2 regions of the Paraliobacillus zengyii genome follow, and region 2 is predicted to be linked to the other one. Evidence: riboswitches for the same ligand, from Rfam matches in the RefSeq annotation. Region 2 holds a riboswitch; the other holds the start of a gene.
What was found. Region 2 has a riboswitch for S-adenosylmethionine ahead of DM447_RS17265 (PLP-dependent aspartate aminotransferase family protein). Riboswitches for the same ligand answer to the same signal wherever they lie in the genome.

Region 1: linked by a shared signal. The riboswitch ahead of DM447_RS13740 (methionine ABC transporter ATP-binding protein) and the one ahead of DM447_RS17265 (PLP-dependent aspartate aminotransferase family protein) in region 2 are both predicted to bind S-adenosylmethionine.

The regions. Positions count from the first base shown of each region.
Region 1 covers NZ_CP029797.1:2,704,314-2,712,293, forward strand. The annotation lists gene sufD (Fe-S cluster assembly protein SufD) at 1-323, opposite strand, end outside; gene sufC (Fe-S cluster assembly ATPase SufC) at 341-1,126, opposite strand; gene DM447_RS13725 (YuzK family famiily protein) at 1,389-1,574, opposite strand; gene DM447_RS13730 (MetQ/NlpA family ABC transporter substrate-binding protein) at 1,760-2,581, opposite strand; gene DM447_RS13735 (methionine ABC transporter permease) at 2,645-3,313, opposite strand; gene DM447_RS13740 (methionine ABC transporter ATP-binding protein) at 3,303-4,331, opposite strand; SAM riboswitch class I at 4,427-4,541, opposite strand; gene DM447_RS13745 (TlpA disulfide reductase family protein) at 4,666-5,085, shown strand; gene DM447_RS13750 (thioredoxin family protein) at 5,091-5,393, opposite strand; gene DM447_RS13755 (toprim domain-containing protein) at 5,404-5,760, opposite strand; gene gcvH (glycine cleavage system protein GcvH) at 5,891-6,277, opposite strand; gene DM447_RS13765 (arsenate reductase family protein) at 6,312-6,668, opposite strand; gene DM447_RS13770 (hypothetical protein) at 6,858-7,145, shown strand; gene DM447_RS13775 (spore coat protein) at 7,161-7,481, shown strand; gene DM447_RS13780 (metal ABC transporter ATP-binding protein) at 7,639-7,980, shown strand, end outside.
Region 2 covers NZ_CP029797.1:3,520,432-3,528,411, forward strand. The annotation lists gene DM447_RS17250 (cation-transporting P-type ATPase) at 1-284, opposite strand, end outside; gene DM447_RS17255 (NAD(P)H-dependent oxidoreductase) at 481-1,032, opposite strand; gene DM447_RS17260 (alpha/beta hydrolase) at 1,292-2,995, shown strand; SAM riboswitch class I at 3,082-3,182, shown strand; SAM riboswitch class I at 3,253-3,357, shown strand; gene DM447_RS17265 (PLP-dependent aspartate aminotransferase family protein) at 3,426-5,222, shown strand; gene DM447_RS17270 (aliphatic sulfonate ABC transporter substrate-binding protein) at 5,286-6,290, shown strand; gene DM447_RS17275 (ABC transporter permease) at 6,307-7,152, shown strand; gene DM447_RS17280 (ABC transporter ATP-binding protein) at 7,168-7,899, shown strand; gene acsA (acetate--CoA ligase) at 7,939-7,980, shown strand, end outside.

The DNA of each region.
Region 1 (7,980 bases), 820 kb from region 2:
AATTTATCTGAAATCATTTCATAAGCATTATATTGATTACGAAGGATGACTAAATTATGATCATCTTTATCCGTATCAACGAATACTTTGATATCATCTGGTAAATCTTTTAACGAATCAAGTTTATTTATTTCAGCTTCTAAATTAAATTTCGTAAAATTCCATTTAGATATATTCGTTTTATCAGGTCTTGGCATCTCCAAGTTCTTAGAAATTTCTAATGCTTGGGTGCGAAATACCTTCATCCATTCTGGTTCGTTTTGTTTTTCAGAAAACTGTTCGATATATTCTTTTTCATATGGTTGCTTCGTTTCAATAGCCATGTAATCCCTCCTTACTATTACGCGTTGTTACCAACGGTTTCTTCTTCAATGCCTAGCTCTTTTTTAATCCAATCATAACCTTCAGCCTCTAAGCGTTTAACTAATTCTGGTCCACCAGACTTAACAACACGTCCTTGCATCATTACATGTACATAATCAGGTGTAACATAGTCTAAAAGACGTTGATAATGTGTAATAATTAGGCAACCAAAGTTTTCATTGCGTAATTTATTAATTCCTTTTGATACAACTTTCAATGCATCGATATCTAATCCAGAATCAATTTCATCTAATATACCAATCGCAGGTTTTAACATCATTAATTGAAGAATTTCATTACGTTTCTTCTCTCCACCAGAAAAACCAGTGTTTAAATAACGTTGCGACATATTTTTATCCATCTCTAAGTAGTCCATTGAACTATCCATTTCTTTAATAAACTTCATTAAAGGAATTTCGTCTCCTTCTGCACGATGTGCATTAACAGAAGAACGTAGGAAATCAGATGTTGTAACACCGCTAATCTCACTTGGATACTGCATCGCTAGAAATAGTCCAGCTTTTGCACGTTCATCAACTTCCATTTCTAAAACATCTTCACCATCTAAATGTATACTACCACTAGTTATTTCATAATTAGGATGCCCCATGATTGCTGATGCCAACGTTGATTTACCAGTACCGTTCGGCCCCATTATCGCGTGGAATTCGCCACCTTTAATCGTTAAATTAACACCTTTTAATATTTCTTGATCTTCAATTTGAACGTGAAGATCTTTAATTTCTAGAATAGATCCTGCCATTTCGATACCCCCAAAAAAATTATTATTTATGTTGTGTGGAATGAACAATATAATTTTTATTCATTCTCAGTTTATTCTCATTACAATCTTATACTATTTCGAATCTATAATCAAGATTTTCACTCATAATTCCAACTTGTTTTCAAACTTTTTCTTATTAATTGTATTATAATGAAGAAACTAATTTACATGTTTCTATTCTATTATAACGCAAACATCCCTTGCAAATGTATTCGCAAGGGATCTTAATATTTTTCTTTTATTAACGATGCACTTTTCGTTTCATCTCTGTTACTGCTTTCAAGCCATTTCGATGACTTTTCTCTCGTGCTCTTTCAATTTCTAAACGTTGATTTAGTTTTCTTTCGTATTCAGCGAATCCTAAACCGTGATTTAATTGCATCGCCTTTTCCATTTCACTTGTATAAGTTAAAGCTAGATTATCCATGGTTTGTTAAAACCCATCCTTTCTTTATTTGAACAAATTTATTATATCATTTGTAAGATGATGTAACAAAAGAGTTGACAAATCGTTTGGACTAATAAATAACCTTTTCGCTTCACCTATAGAATTGAGTTTAAAATTAGTTAAAGTACATCAAATATTCTTTGAATTCATTTGAATTTCTCGAATTATTCTTCTGATCCACCAACAGCAATTACTTCTCCATTATAATTTTCTGTAATGAAATTTTGAATTTCCTCTGATTGCAAAACTTCTACTAATTTATTTAAGTTTTCATTATTCTCATCTTCTGCATTTGCAACCACAATATTCACATATAAAGAATCATCACTTTCAATAAACAAAGCATCGTCTACTGGTGATAAATCTGCTTCAATTGCATAGTTAGTATTAATTGCAACTAGTACATCTTCTTCACTTTGGTATGTTTCAATTAAAAATTCAGGATTTACATCTGCTGAAAAAGTTAAATTTAATGGATTATCAACAATATCATCAACAGTCGCTTCTGATTTTTTAACGTCATCAGCTAATGTTATTAGACCATTTGATTCAAATAAAGAAAGGATACGACCATGATCTGGTACATTACGACTAATAACTACTTCTGTTCCTTCTTCAATGTCATCAATACTTTCAATACTTTGAGAGTAAACACCCATTGGTTCTAAATGAACGCCACCTAAATTAACAATATCATAGCCCTTTTCTTCAATTTCAGTTTCCATGAATGGAACATGTTGGAAGTAGTTAGCATCAATTGTGCCATCCACTAAATCCTGGTTTGGTAAACTATAATCTGTATATTGTTCGATTTCTAATGTTATACCTTCTTCTTCTAATAATGGTTGAGCTTCCTCTAAAACTTCAGCATGTGGCACACTTGTTGCACCGACCTTAATCACATTGTCCTCTGAATCTCCGTTTCCACATGCCGCTAATATAATCCCAACAGATACTAACAATATTAATGTTACAAGTTTTTTCATTTTGCATTGCTCCCCTTTTTTTGTTTTATATATAATTCCCAACATAGTGGGTATTATTAACGGTTACCTTTTATCCATTTTATTGGTGATCGCATCACCAATAAATTGGAAGATGAATACAATTATTACAATTAAGACTGTACAAACAAAAACAACATCAAAGTCTCTACGCATAAATCCATGGAAATAAGCAAAGTCACCTAAACCACCTGCACCTATAACTCCGGCAACTGCGGTGTAACCAATTAAGGCTATAGCTGTTACCGTTAAACCTGAAACGAGTGCTGGAGTGGATTCCTTTAACAACACTTTATAAATAATTGTTGTTGTTTTTGCACCCATTGATTTAGCTGCTTCTACTACTCCCTTGTCCACTTCTCTTAAACCTATTTCCACCAACCTAGCATAAAATGGTGCTGATCCAATAATTAAAGCTGGCAAAGCCGCATTGGGACCACGTATCGTTCCAATTAGAAAATCAGTAAATGGAATAAGTAATAATATCAAAATAACAAATGGAATCGCGCGAAAAACGTTAACGATTGACGATACAATGAAATTCAATAGTTTATTTTCCCAAATGCCGTCATTCGCTGTAAGATATAATAATAACCCTAAAATAACACCAAAAATTAAGGTTCCAATTAAAGCAAGCATTGTCATATAGAATGTTTCACCCATTGCAAATAATAGATCCATCCAGTCAACGTTCGGAAATGGATTAGTTAGCATTATTTTTCACCTCCACTTCAACAGATGTAGAAGTAATAAATCTTAGTGCTTCTTCTATTACTTCTTCTTCACCTATTACATTCACAAATAAGGTACCGTAAGCCCCTGCCTGCGTTTGCTTAACGTTACCGTGCAAGATATTTACTTCCACATCAAACCTTTTAGCAACTTGACTTATAACAGCTTGATTTGCTGTTTCACCAACAAAGTGTAAACGTAAAACCTTTCCTTTTGTAACAGACTTTATTAATGTTTCTTCTGTAACTTCATCATCCGGTTTCCCCATAACTTGTTCAACAAATTTCTTCGTAACACCCTGTTTCGGATGCGAGAAAACCTCTACTACATCACCTTGTTCAACAATTCTACCTTCTTCCATTACTGCAACACGATGACAAATCTTTTGGATAACGTGCATTTCATGTGTAATAAGGATAATAGTTAAACCAAGTTTTTGATTAATATCTACTAATAAAGAAAGAATAGAGTCTGTTGTTTCTGGATCAAGTGCTGAGGTTGCTTCATCACACAAAAGTACTTTTGGATTGTTAGCTAGAGCTCTTGCTATGCCAACACGTTGCTTTTGACCACCGCTCAATTGCGATGGGAATGCATCTTCTCTGCCTGTCAAACCAACAAGTCCAATTAATTCATCAACACGCTTATAACGCTCTTGCCTTGATAAACCAGCTATTTCTAGTGGTAAGGCAATATTATCTCGAACTGTTCTTGACCATAACAAATTAAAATGTTGAAAAATCATTCCAATTTCTTGACGTGAAAGTCTTAATTCATTTTTAGATAATGACGTTATTTTTTGATTGTCAATAATTATATCGCCAGTTGATGGTTCCTCCAGTCGATTTATTAAACGGATAAAGGTACTTTTACCAGCTCCGCTATATCCAATTACACCAAATATTTCGCCTTTATCTATATTTAAACTTAAATCATCTACTGCTTGAATAGTTGAAGATTTGGTTTTATAAACTTTTGACAAGTGTTGAATTGATATCATACTATTCCTTCTTTCTACACAAATTAAAAAACACGACTTTCTGTTCAAGAGAACAGAAAGACGCGTTTTTGGCTGGCGAATATAACTTTCCTGTTCTCTCATCTGCCAAAGCAATTGCTCTGCAGGAATTGGCACCTTTTTAAACACAAATAAATGTTTAACGGTTGCCGGGTTTCATCGGGCCAGTCCCTCCACCTCTCTTGATAAGAGATAATGTATGTAATTATTTTAACTAAATGTAATTTTAGCATATGCTAATAATCAATGTCAACATATTTTAACGCCATAAAATGTGTTAGAATAATAGCAATATTCTATTAAAAGGATGATTTAAATGTTAGCACCAAATTTTGTATTACCCTATTTAAATAAAGAAGGTAATTATCATTTACACGATGACCTTGGCAGTATCATTATTCTTACTTTTTGGGCTTCATGGTGCCTAGATTGTAGCATCGACTTACCAAAGAAGGAACAACTTTACCGATCACTAGACAATCCAAAAGTGAAAATGTTGACTATTAATGTTACAGGTAGAGAACGCGATCAATCAGCAGCTGTAGATTTCACTAAAGAATTTTTGGAACAGCCAACTTTAATGGATAAAGGAACAGAAATATATAACTTATATCAATGTCAGGGTGTTCCAACTACTGTATTAATTGATTCAACCGGAACTATTTATAAACAATTTAATGATAAAGCCAATTTCTTAGATATCGTTACAGCAGTAGGTAATATCATGCCTAAATGATAGGTTCAGCGATTTGAATGTAATAAATTATTTAACTTACCTAACGATTCGAACGAGTATATTTTACTCGGCTCTCCATTATTGGTCATCAATAGACAAGGAACACTTTCTATTCTTTCTTGTTGCATCACCTCAGGAAATAAACCTGCATTTAGCTCATAAAATATAACAGCTCCATTTGAAGCTTCTTCAATTTCTTCTAGTATCCTTCTCGCTAAATGGCACGTTCCACAAAAAGGGGTATAAATAAAAATCATTTTATCTGGTTGCACTACTGTACGTATTGTTTCACGCGTTATTGGTATCATATTTCCCACCTTACATAAGATAACTAGGGTTTACAGTAATTCCTCTACTTAATAATGCTGTCGCTAGTTCTAATTCTGGGGTTGCTGCAACTTCTCTAAAAGTCTTGTCAATAAAAATGTGTATTGCGTGTGGTAATTCTATTGATAATTGCTTTCGTAATTTATTACCCGAATGGTCTTCATCAACCAAGATAAAAACGTCTCGATTGTCTAAGTCATAATCTAGTATTAACTCTTCCATCTTCTCAACACCCAGCGTCCCATTTGTACAAATTATCGTAACTGATTCGTCAATTAATTTTTCGATTTGTTTTTTATCTGTACGTCCTTCAACAATAATGATCTTTTTAGTATCATTTGAAGACATGAGCTTCACCTACTTTACTAATTAACGTTATTTACAAGTAATCCCTTGTTACTGCATTTGTAACAAGGGATTATAACTTATACTGTCTGTAATATTGTATGAAAAAGGAAAAAAAACATGCAATAATTAATTATTCGTCATCTTCAATCATTGCTTGGTATTCTTCTGGAGTCATTAATGCCTCAATCTGAGATGAATCACTTGGTTCTATTACAACCATCCACGCTTTATCATATGGAGATTCATTAACAAATTCAGGACTATCATCGAGTTCCTCGTTTACTTCAACCACTTTCCCGCTAATTGGAGCATATAACTCAGAAACAGTTTTAACAGATTCTACACTACCAAATGGCTCATCTGACTCTATATCGTCACCTTCTTCAGGTAATTCTACAAATACAATATCACCTAATTCGTCTTGCGCATGGTCTGTTATACCAATTCGTACTTTATTTCCTTCTACTTTAACCCACTCATGTTCTTCGGAATAACGCAAATCTTTTGGTAAACTCACTCTAACTACCTCCATAAATGTATTTTAAATTAACCTATTTCCAAGTCTGTTCAAATTCTTCTAGTTTAAATCCTAGTGTAACCTTTTCATTATCAGTTGTTAATGGTCGTTTTATAAGCATGCCATCAGAAGCTAACCAGTCCAATTTCTCTTCATCCGTTGCATCCAATAACTTATCCTTTAATCCAAGCTCTCGATACTTTAAACCACTTGTATTAAAAAACTTTTTAATTGGCATGTCACTTTTAGATATAATCGAACGTAATTGTTCTTTGGTTGGTGGGTTTTCTACTATATGTATTTCAGTATACGCAGCTTGTTCTTGTTCAAGCCATTTTTTTGCCTTTTGACACGTACCACACTTTGGATATGCATAAAAAGTAATCGTCATTGTATGTCACTCCTTTATTTCTAGTTTATCATAATAACCTCTTTTAATTGTTATAAACCCTGATTATTTCCTATTAGTATATAAGAAAAATGCACACCTGACTAGTAGTATGCCTCTAAATCATCACTGTATAATTTCATTAGTAATGGTGACATTACAAATGCACAAATTAAAAGGAGGACACCACATATGCAACAGCAACAGCAACAGCAACAACAAGCAACAAATATGAACCCTGCTCAAACTGGTCAAATTATGCAACAACCACCTACTGTTGTATCTTCAAAAGACTTATTATATTTAACTGACATGATGTCATGGAATTTAAATGCAACAAAAAAGGCACATTTTTTTGCTGAACAATGCACTATCCCTGAGCTCAAATCTGCTTTGGAACAAGTCTGTCAGATGCACCAAAAACATTATCAAAAGATTTTACAACATACAAATCAACAACCAAATTCAATGATGCAATAATAAGGAGGATAAGATATGAATCAGCAAAAGGTTCAGAACCCTGAAACACAAGTTAACAAAACACCTGAAATGAATGACCGCGACTTTATTAATGACATGTTATCTACAGAAAAATATATGACACAATCATACAGTATTGCATTAAACGAAGCCAGTAATCAAACGTTTTATCAGGATTTACTAGCTATTTTTAATGAAACGCAAGATTGTCAGAGAAATTTGTATAATTTGATGTTCAAAAATGGTTGGTATAGCATAGATAAAGCTGATCAACAAAAAATTCAGCAAGCAAATCAACAATATAGTGGTTACACTAATCAATTTCCAGTCCATTAATCTTAATAAAAACGTGCTTTTCCTAATGGAGAAGCACGTTTTTTAATTCGCCTAACTTACAGCATACTTAAAACGTAATTATTCTTATTTACAAAATGCAATCATTAAGATACAATAGGCTATAGTGAATTTTGTAAGAGAATCGGGGGTTCATAAATTGTCCAAACCACTTATAACAATGGAGAATGTTAGCTTTGCATATGATAATAAACATGCATTAAAAGATATTAATCTAGAAATTAATACAGGTGCTTTTTTAGGTCTTGTTGGACCAAATGGTGGTGGGAAAACGACACTTATAAAGCTATTGCTCGGTCTTGAAAAGCCACAACAAGGATCGATAAAACTTTTTGACAAAAATATTACCGACTTTAAACAGTGGAGTAGAATTGGATTCGTATCACAAAAAGCAAATAGTTTTAATCGAGGTTTTCCTGCAACAGTAAGAGAAGTTGTTTCTACAGGAATTACTGCTAAATTAGGTTATTTCCACTTCTTT
Region 2 (7,980 bases):
GTTGCATTGATTAACGCGACAAGAATAATAACAACCGTATCAATATAATGTCCTAATATCGCTGTAATAACTGCTGCTACTAATAATACATAGATTAATACATCTTTAAAATGTCGAATAAACTTTAGCCATACTGGATCTTTTTCCTGCTCTGGCAGTTCATTTTTACCCCATTTTTCTTGTTGCTTATCTACATTTTTAATCGTAAGTCCAGTTTTTCTGTCCGTATTTAAATTCTCCACTACATCTTCTATTCCATAATGGAACCATTTCTGTTTGTTCATATTTCATCTCCTTCCTTCTAAAATTCACATATAGTAATACATTTTCAACTTTATCTGCTATCAAACACATTAATATATTCACTTATTATTTATATTTTAAAAATATCTATACACCAAATAAAAAAACAGCGCCTTTTTAAGACACTGTTTTCACTATTGTAAGGTGAAAATTAAAGTAATTAGGTTTTGGGTAGCACTACGATAAATCAAATACTTCCTCTAAGTGTTTATCAAGCTTTTCTAGATATCCACTTATATCAGGGGTTTTAACCTTGTGAACAGAAAAAGTTTTTAATTGCTTCATCCCAGTGAATTCCTGTGTTTTATGAAGCGGAAGTAATACATCATCAATAGCTTTCCCATCAAAGAATTCCGCTTTATTTAAAAACGCCTCTTCCGGTGCACCCCATGTTGTAGAGAACATATATTGTTTATCCGTTAACAATCCACCACACCCATAACCCTTTCCGCCTGTAAAAAAGAGATCTCGCTTATAGATCTGTTCAAAATATGATTTGAATTTACCTGGTACACTAAACCAATAAATAGGAGTTTGGAAAATGATAATATCTGCCCATAAGAATTTTTCCTGTTCCTCTGTTATATCGTACCCCTGATCAACAATCGTTGTATCTATTTGATATACTGTTTCTAATTTTTTAATTATTGCTTGAAAGATAGTATGATTTAGATCCCCTTTACTATGTGGGTACTTTTGATGACCGTTGATGATTAAAATATGTTTCACTACATTCTCATCCCCTAACATTTATGCATACTTTTAGAGAGTATATGTTCTAACTCTGGAATTTAGTATCTATTTTTGTAAAAAAACTTAAGCACAGTGATGCTTATGAAAGGAGCATGAAGTCAACTTTAGCTTTGAATGGTAAGACTTATTTTTCAGTTTCACTCTGCGACAGTTGAGTTACTTAAAATATGTATTCATGTTAAAATTAACATGGCTCAAAGAAAAAAATGTAAGTAAACAAAAAGGAGAACTGAACGTGCGCACTTCATTAAATAAACAATTAAACCAAACAAACCTATTTACGAAGCCTAGTCGTTCTTTTGCAAGTAGCTTCTCTAGCATGCTTATACTAGCAAATAGCTTAACGATTATAGCAGGAATTGTTTATCTATTAATTGATAGTTCAAATGGGTTATGGAATATCTACGGTATTTTTATGATGTTAACTCTTTTAGGTAACTTTATTGTGGCTGCTATTCCTAGTAATCAGAAGGGTCTCGATTACTTCTATTTAACCTTCACAATCTTAATAATGTTACTCTTGCCTATTCTAAACTCCATCGCTTCTTTTGATCCTTTAAATACAACTTCACGAAGTATGGTTTCTATAATTCTATTACTTAGTTTGTTTATTTTAGGCGGGATAATAGCAGGAACGACACGTAAGAGTCTAAATAACATGGGATACATAAGATTTAGCAACACAATGACGCAAGATAAGAAGGGATTCTTCCATATCCTGATGATAAGTCTATGGATACTCTGTCTGCTTTTAGGAGCATATGTATCGTTTCTACTAATAAGAGGAGAAAATAATGGTAGCATTGTTGAATTATTCGTTCCTGGATATGCTTTGTTTTTCAGTTTAATAACGTTAGCAATCGTCGCACTGATTCTTAGAATGCGGACTGGTAAAAACCTTTCGTTTATTAGTATCATAACTTCTATTATAGGAATAGCTGTTTCTATCACCTTTTCTGTTCCTCTCGTTACAACCGTATTAACCTTTTCAGAGATGGAAAATGACTTTTCAAACACATTAAATGAAGCGGATCAAAATTCATTAACTGATAGTATGACAGATACTTTTTTAGACGTACCTTTTTCATTACCGGCTTACTTTTTCGGATTATCAACTGAAAACTATAATCTTGAACAAGACACTTTATTCTACTCAGGAACAGAGGGTGTGGATGAAGGAATTGAATTACACTTCGATGCTTATCTACCGACATCAAATCCAGCCCAATTGCCTGGAAATAGCTCTGTTTTAATTCGAATTCATGGTGGCGGTTGGACAATTGGTGACAAAGGATCATCTAACAATGCAGCAGTTAATAAGTACTTCGCAAGTCAAGGCTATGTAGTATTTGATATTCAGTACGGATTAAGTAGTGAGGATAAATTTGTTGAATTTGCACCAGTCCCCGAAAATATCGTTGCTGACTTCTCTCTTGATGATATGGTCCGTCACATCGGTCTTTTTACTAATTATTTAGTTGAAAACAATGATGATTATAATGCGAATTTAGACTCCGTTTTTATCTCTGGGGCATCTGCAGGTGGACAATTAGCAAATGCAGCTGGTTTAGGCCTTACAAGTGAGAATTATCAAGATGTTTTAAACCCTGAACTTGATGTAAATGGTATTATCCCGATTTATCCTGCCAATGGATTAGCTAAAAATATTGGAATAGCCGGTTCTGATTCGTTTATGGATACATCTCTCCTAGTTAAAGAAGATAGTCCGCCGGCACTCATATTCCAAGGAGACGCAGATGGCATTGTTGACGCATCTATTTCTCGTGATTTCTATGAAGCGTATCGAGAGAATGGAAATGAGCAAGCTACTTTACTAATGATGCCTTATGCCGGACATAATGGGGACTATTATTTTGCTAGTTACTACAATCAAGCTTTTATTTACTATATGGAACGGTTTATGTATGTAAACAAATAATATCTTTTTATAAAGAATATTCAAATAAATTTAAAAAACCCACTAGACACATAAGATATCTGTGGTATACTCTATTTAACATTAAACATTTATAAAGAGTGGACGAAAGATCTGGCTTAACGACTCCACGGCAACCTGCTCAGCAAGGTGCCCCTACCAGCAAAGCATAAGCTTTGGATGATGAAGTAATTCGCGGATTAAAACCCTCTTTCATCGTCAGTTGAAAGAGGGTTTTTCTTGCAAATAAAACAAAATAACTCTTATCAAGAGTGGTAGAGGGACTGGCCCGATGACACCCAGCAACCATTAAGTTACTACTTAAAAGGTGCTAATTCCAGCAGATTCATTCTGATAGATAAGAAGAGCATGCATTTACCGCCCTCTTCTTAAAGAAGAGGGCTTTTTTATAACATTACAGGAGGGTTTTACTATGACAAAAGAAAAAAACACAACGTATGACATCGAAACTTTAGCATTACACGGCGGGCAAGCTCCCGATCCAACAACTGGTTCACGTGCAGTACCAATCTATCAAACTACTTCTTATGTATTTCATGACTCTGAACACGCAGAACGATTATTTTCGCTTGATGAACCAGGTAACATTTATTCAAGAATTGGCAATCCCACTGTTGAAGTTTTCGAAAAACGGTTAGCTCTATTAGAAGATGGTGTAGCTGCTGTTGCGACTTCTTCTGGTATGTCTGCCATTACGTTATCTATTTTAAATGTAGCCAGTGCGGGAGATGAAATTGTAGCAGCGATTAACTTATACGGTGGAACATATAATCTTTTTGCTATAACGTTACCTCGATACGGAATCAATGTAAAATTTGTTGATCCAAGTAATCCAGATAATTTTAAAGATGCAATTACTGATAAAACAAAAGCAGTTTTCGGTGAAATTATCGGTAACCCTAACTTACATGTTTTGGATGTAGAGAAAGTAGCTGAAATCTCACATGAGGCTGGTGTACCATTAATTATCGATAATACCTTTGCCACGCCGTATGTGTGTAAACCTATTTTACTCGGTGCCGATATTGTCGTACACTCTGCTACCAAATGGATAGGCGGACATGGTACTACAATCGGTGGAATTATCATTGATGGTGGTCGATTTAACTGGAATTCAGAAAAATTCCCAACTTTCACAGAGCCTGATCCAAGCTATAACGGTATTCGCTATGCAACAGATTTCGGCACTTTAGCATTTAGTACGAAAGTCCGTGTGCAATTGTTACGTGATTTTGGTGCATCATTGAGTCCATATAATGCTTTCCAACTTATCCAAGGATTAGAAACTTTACATCTACGTGTACAGCGCCATAATGAAAATGCAATTAAACTAGCCAACTATTTAGATAACCATCCAGCAGTTGATTGGGTTGATTATCCTGGGCTTGAAAGTCACAGTTCACATGCCTTAGCAAAGGATATTCTAAATAATGGTTTTGGTTCCATTCTCGTATTTGGTATTAAAGGTGGCCGAGATGCAGGAAGAAAATTGATTGATAATGTCTCGCTCTGGTCACACGTAGCCAATGTTGGAGATGCTAAATCATTAATAATTCACCCAGCTTCGACAACACATCAACAATTATCAAAAGAGAAGTTAATTGAAACTGGTGTTAAAGAAGAATTGGTAAGATTATCTGTAGGTCTTGAATCGCTTGATGATATTATCCATGATCTAAATCAAGCATTAGTTAAGGCAACAGGTATTGGCAAAGGCGAAACAAATGACATTGTCATCAACGATGAAGGAATCATTAAATGGGCGTTAAACTCCCCTTACGAACGATTTGAAATAGATGGCGTTGAAAAAACAAGACAAAAGACGTTAGCCATTGTTGGATTAAGCGGTAAAGAAGCAAGACCAAGTTACCGTCTAGCAAGAAAAATGCAACGTCTCGGTTATAAAATCATTCCAGTTAACCCACGTGAAACAGAAATATTGGGTGAAAAAGCTTATCCAGATTTAAAGAGTATCCCTGAAGCGATTGACATTGTTCAAGTATTCAGAAGTCCAGAAGCAGCAATTGGCGTTGCAAAAGAAGCAATTGAAGTCAAACCAAGAGTCTTCTGGTTGCAAGAAGGTGTGGTCTCACCAGAAGCTGCTGCAATTGCCAGCGAAGCAGGATTAGAAGTAATCCATAACAGATGTACGTATAAAGAGGCACAACGTTTACGCGGGTCAATTTCAACATATGCATGTGAAATTTAAATGAAACTATAATTGGCTTATAGAGATAAAAGTCGATTAGTAAAAACAAAGGGGCAAATAAAATTGAAAAAAATAGCATTGATTGATGTTAGAAGCTTTCTTGCAATTATTCTTGTAGGTGTTGTATTGGTAATAGCTGTAGGTTGTTCATCTGATACAAGTGGAGAAGAAACAGGTCCAGAAGAAATCCGTTTAGATTACGCATACTACTCTCCAACTAGTTTAGTTTTAAAGAAATTCGGTTGGGCTGAGGAAGAATTTGAAGAAGAAGGTATTGAGATTGAATGGGCATTAAGTCAAGGAAGTAATAAAGCTTTAGAATTCTTGAATAGTGATAGTGTCGACTTCGGTTCTACAGCTGGAGCGGCAGCTTTAATATCTAAATCAAATGGTTCACCAATTCAAAATGTTTATATCTATTCAAAACCTGAATGGACAGCACTCGTAACGAATCCCGATTCTGACATTGAGTCAGTAGCTGACTTAACCGGTAAAAAGGTTGCAGCAACAATCGGAACAGATCCGTATATTTTCCTACTACGTGCATTGGCAGCTGAAAATATCGATCCTGATGAAGTAGAAATTGTTAACTTACAACATGGCGACGGTGCATCCTCACTTGTTTCTGGGCAAGTTGACGCATGGGCAGGACTTGATCCTCATATGGCACGACTGGAAATTGAAGCAGACGCTGAATTGTTCTACCGTAATGCTGATTTTAATACGTATGGATTCTTAAACGTAAGAAATGAATTCGCTGAAAATTATCCTGATTACGTAAATCGTGTGATTAAAGTATACGAAAAAGCTAGAAATTGGATCCTTGAAAACCCTGAGGAAGCCGCTGAATTATTAGCTGAAGAAGCAGATATTGATGTAGAAGTTGCAAAAATCCAATTAGAAAGAAATGATTTTTCTAATCCAATTCCTGGTGATGTTCATATCGAAGCATTAATTGAATCTGGAGGCATTTTGCAAGATGGGGAAGTTATTGATGCAGATGCTAATATCGAGGAACTTACGAATGAATTAATTAACCCCGCTTTTGCAGAAGAAACAGTTGAATAAGTGGGAGGAATAACAAATGTCTAAAAATGAAGCTGATGTTTCAAGTGCATATGTTACGAGTCAAGTGAAAAAGGATAAACTTAAAAAAGCTAGAAATAAACGTTCACAAACTATTATTTTAGGCAGTATATTACCAGTTATATTGCTTATCTTCTGGGAGCTTCTAAGTAAAGCGGGGGTCTTCCCCTCCTACCAACTCCCGGCTCCTTCAATAATATTCTTAACCATTCTGGAAATGGGCCAGACTGGCGAATTATGGGGGCATATTGGCATTACCGTTTATCGTGTCTTTGCTGGTTTTGTAATTGGAACACTTGTAGCCATACTATTAGGTTCTCTTGTTGGTTTCTATCAAAAAGCGGAACAATTATTTGATCCAATTATACAAGCCTTTCGTTCGATTCCATCACTAGCATGGGTACCCTTATTTATCTTATGGATGGGTATCGGGGAAACATCTAAAATCACGATGATTGCAGTCGGGGTATTTTTCCCCGTTTATCTAAATCTTGTTAGCGGTATTTTAGGTGTAGATCGGAAATTAATTGAAGTTGGAAAAATGTATAAATTAACGCCTTTTCAGCAAGTACATCGCATTATATTACCAGCATCCTTACCTTCTTTTTTAATTGGCTTACGCAGTGGACTAGGACTTGGTTGGATGTTCGTTGTTGCAGCAGAATTAATGGGGGCAAGTCAAGGTCTAGGATATTTACTTGTATTAGGACAAAATACACTATCACCAGAAACGATTATCTCCAGTATTATTCTCTTTGCAATTATTGGTAAATTATCAGACTGGTTGCTAAAGATTTTAGAAGAACGCTCACTACACTGGCAAGATCGATTCGTAAAAACATAACAGGGGGAAACCGACATGAGCTTAGCATTACGTAACGTTAGCAGAACCTTTGCCGGAAACACAGCCGTCCGAAATGTTAATTTATCTGTTCAACCTGGAGAGATAATTGGCTTACTAGGTACAAGTGGTTGTGGAAAAAGCACGATATTACGTGCAATATCTGGTTTGGATGATGGTTACGAAGGGGAAATCGAAATTAACGGAAGTACCTCTAAAGGTGTACATGATACCACAGGATTTATCTTTCAAGAACCACGCCTATTACCCTGGCTGACCGTATTAGACAATGTCACTTTTGGCCTAAAAGGTGATAAAGCAACTAGAGAGAAACGTGCGAAAGAATATATTGCGAACGTTGGGCTTGTTGGTAATGAAAATCTATACCCTCGTCAATTGTCAGGAGGAATGGCTCAACGCGTAGCAATTGCACGTGCACTCGTAACATCACCAGAAATTCTTTTATTAGATGAACCTTTTAGCGCGTTAGATGCATTTACGAAAATGCAACTACAGGACCTACTTCTGGATATATGGAAAGCATATCAATCAACTATTGTACTCGTAACGCATGATATAGATGAAGCTACTTATTTATGTGATCGAATCCTTATCCTTCGTGGTCAACCTGGCGAAGTTGATCGTGAAATAACCTTAACCGAACAAAGACCAAGAAATAGAGGAAGTCAGGAACTCGCAAAATGCAAATCTGATATATTACAAAGTTTAGACCTTAATCGAACAAATTAGAGATAGAATAATGTTAAACAGACAAAGGGGAAAGCAGCGATGGCTATTGAACTGACTCCTGTAAATGGAGTATATAATCTA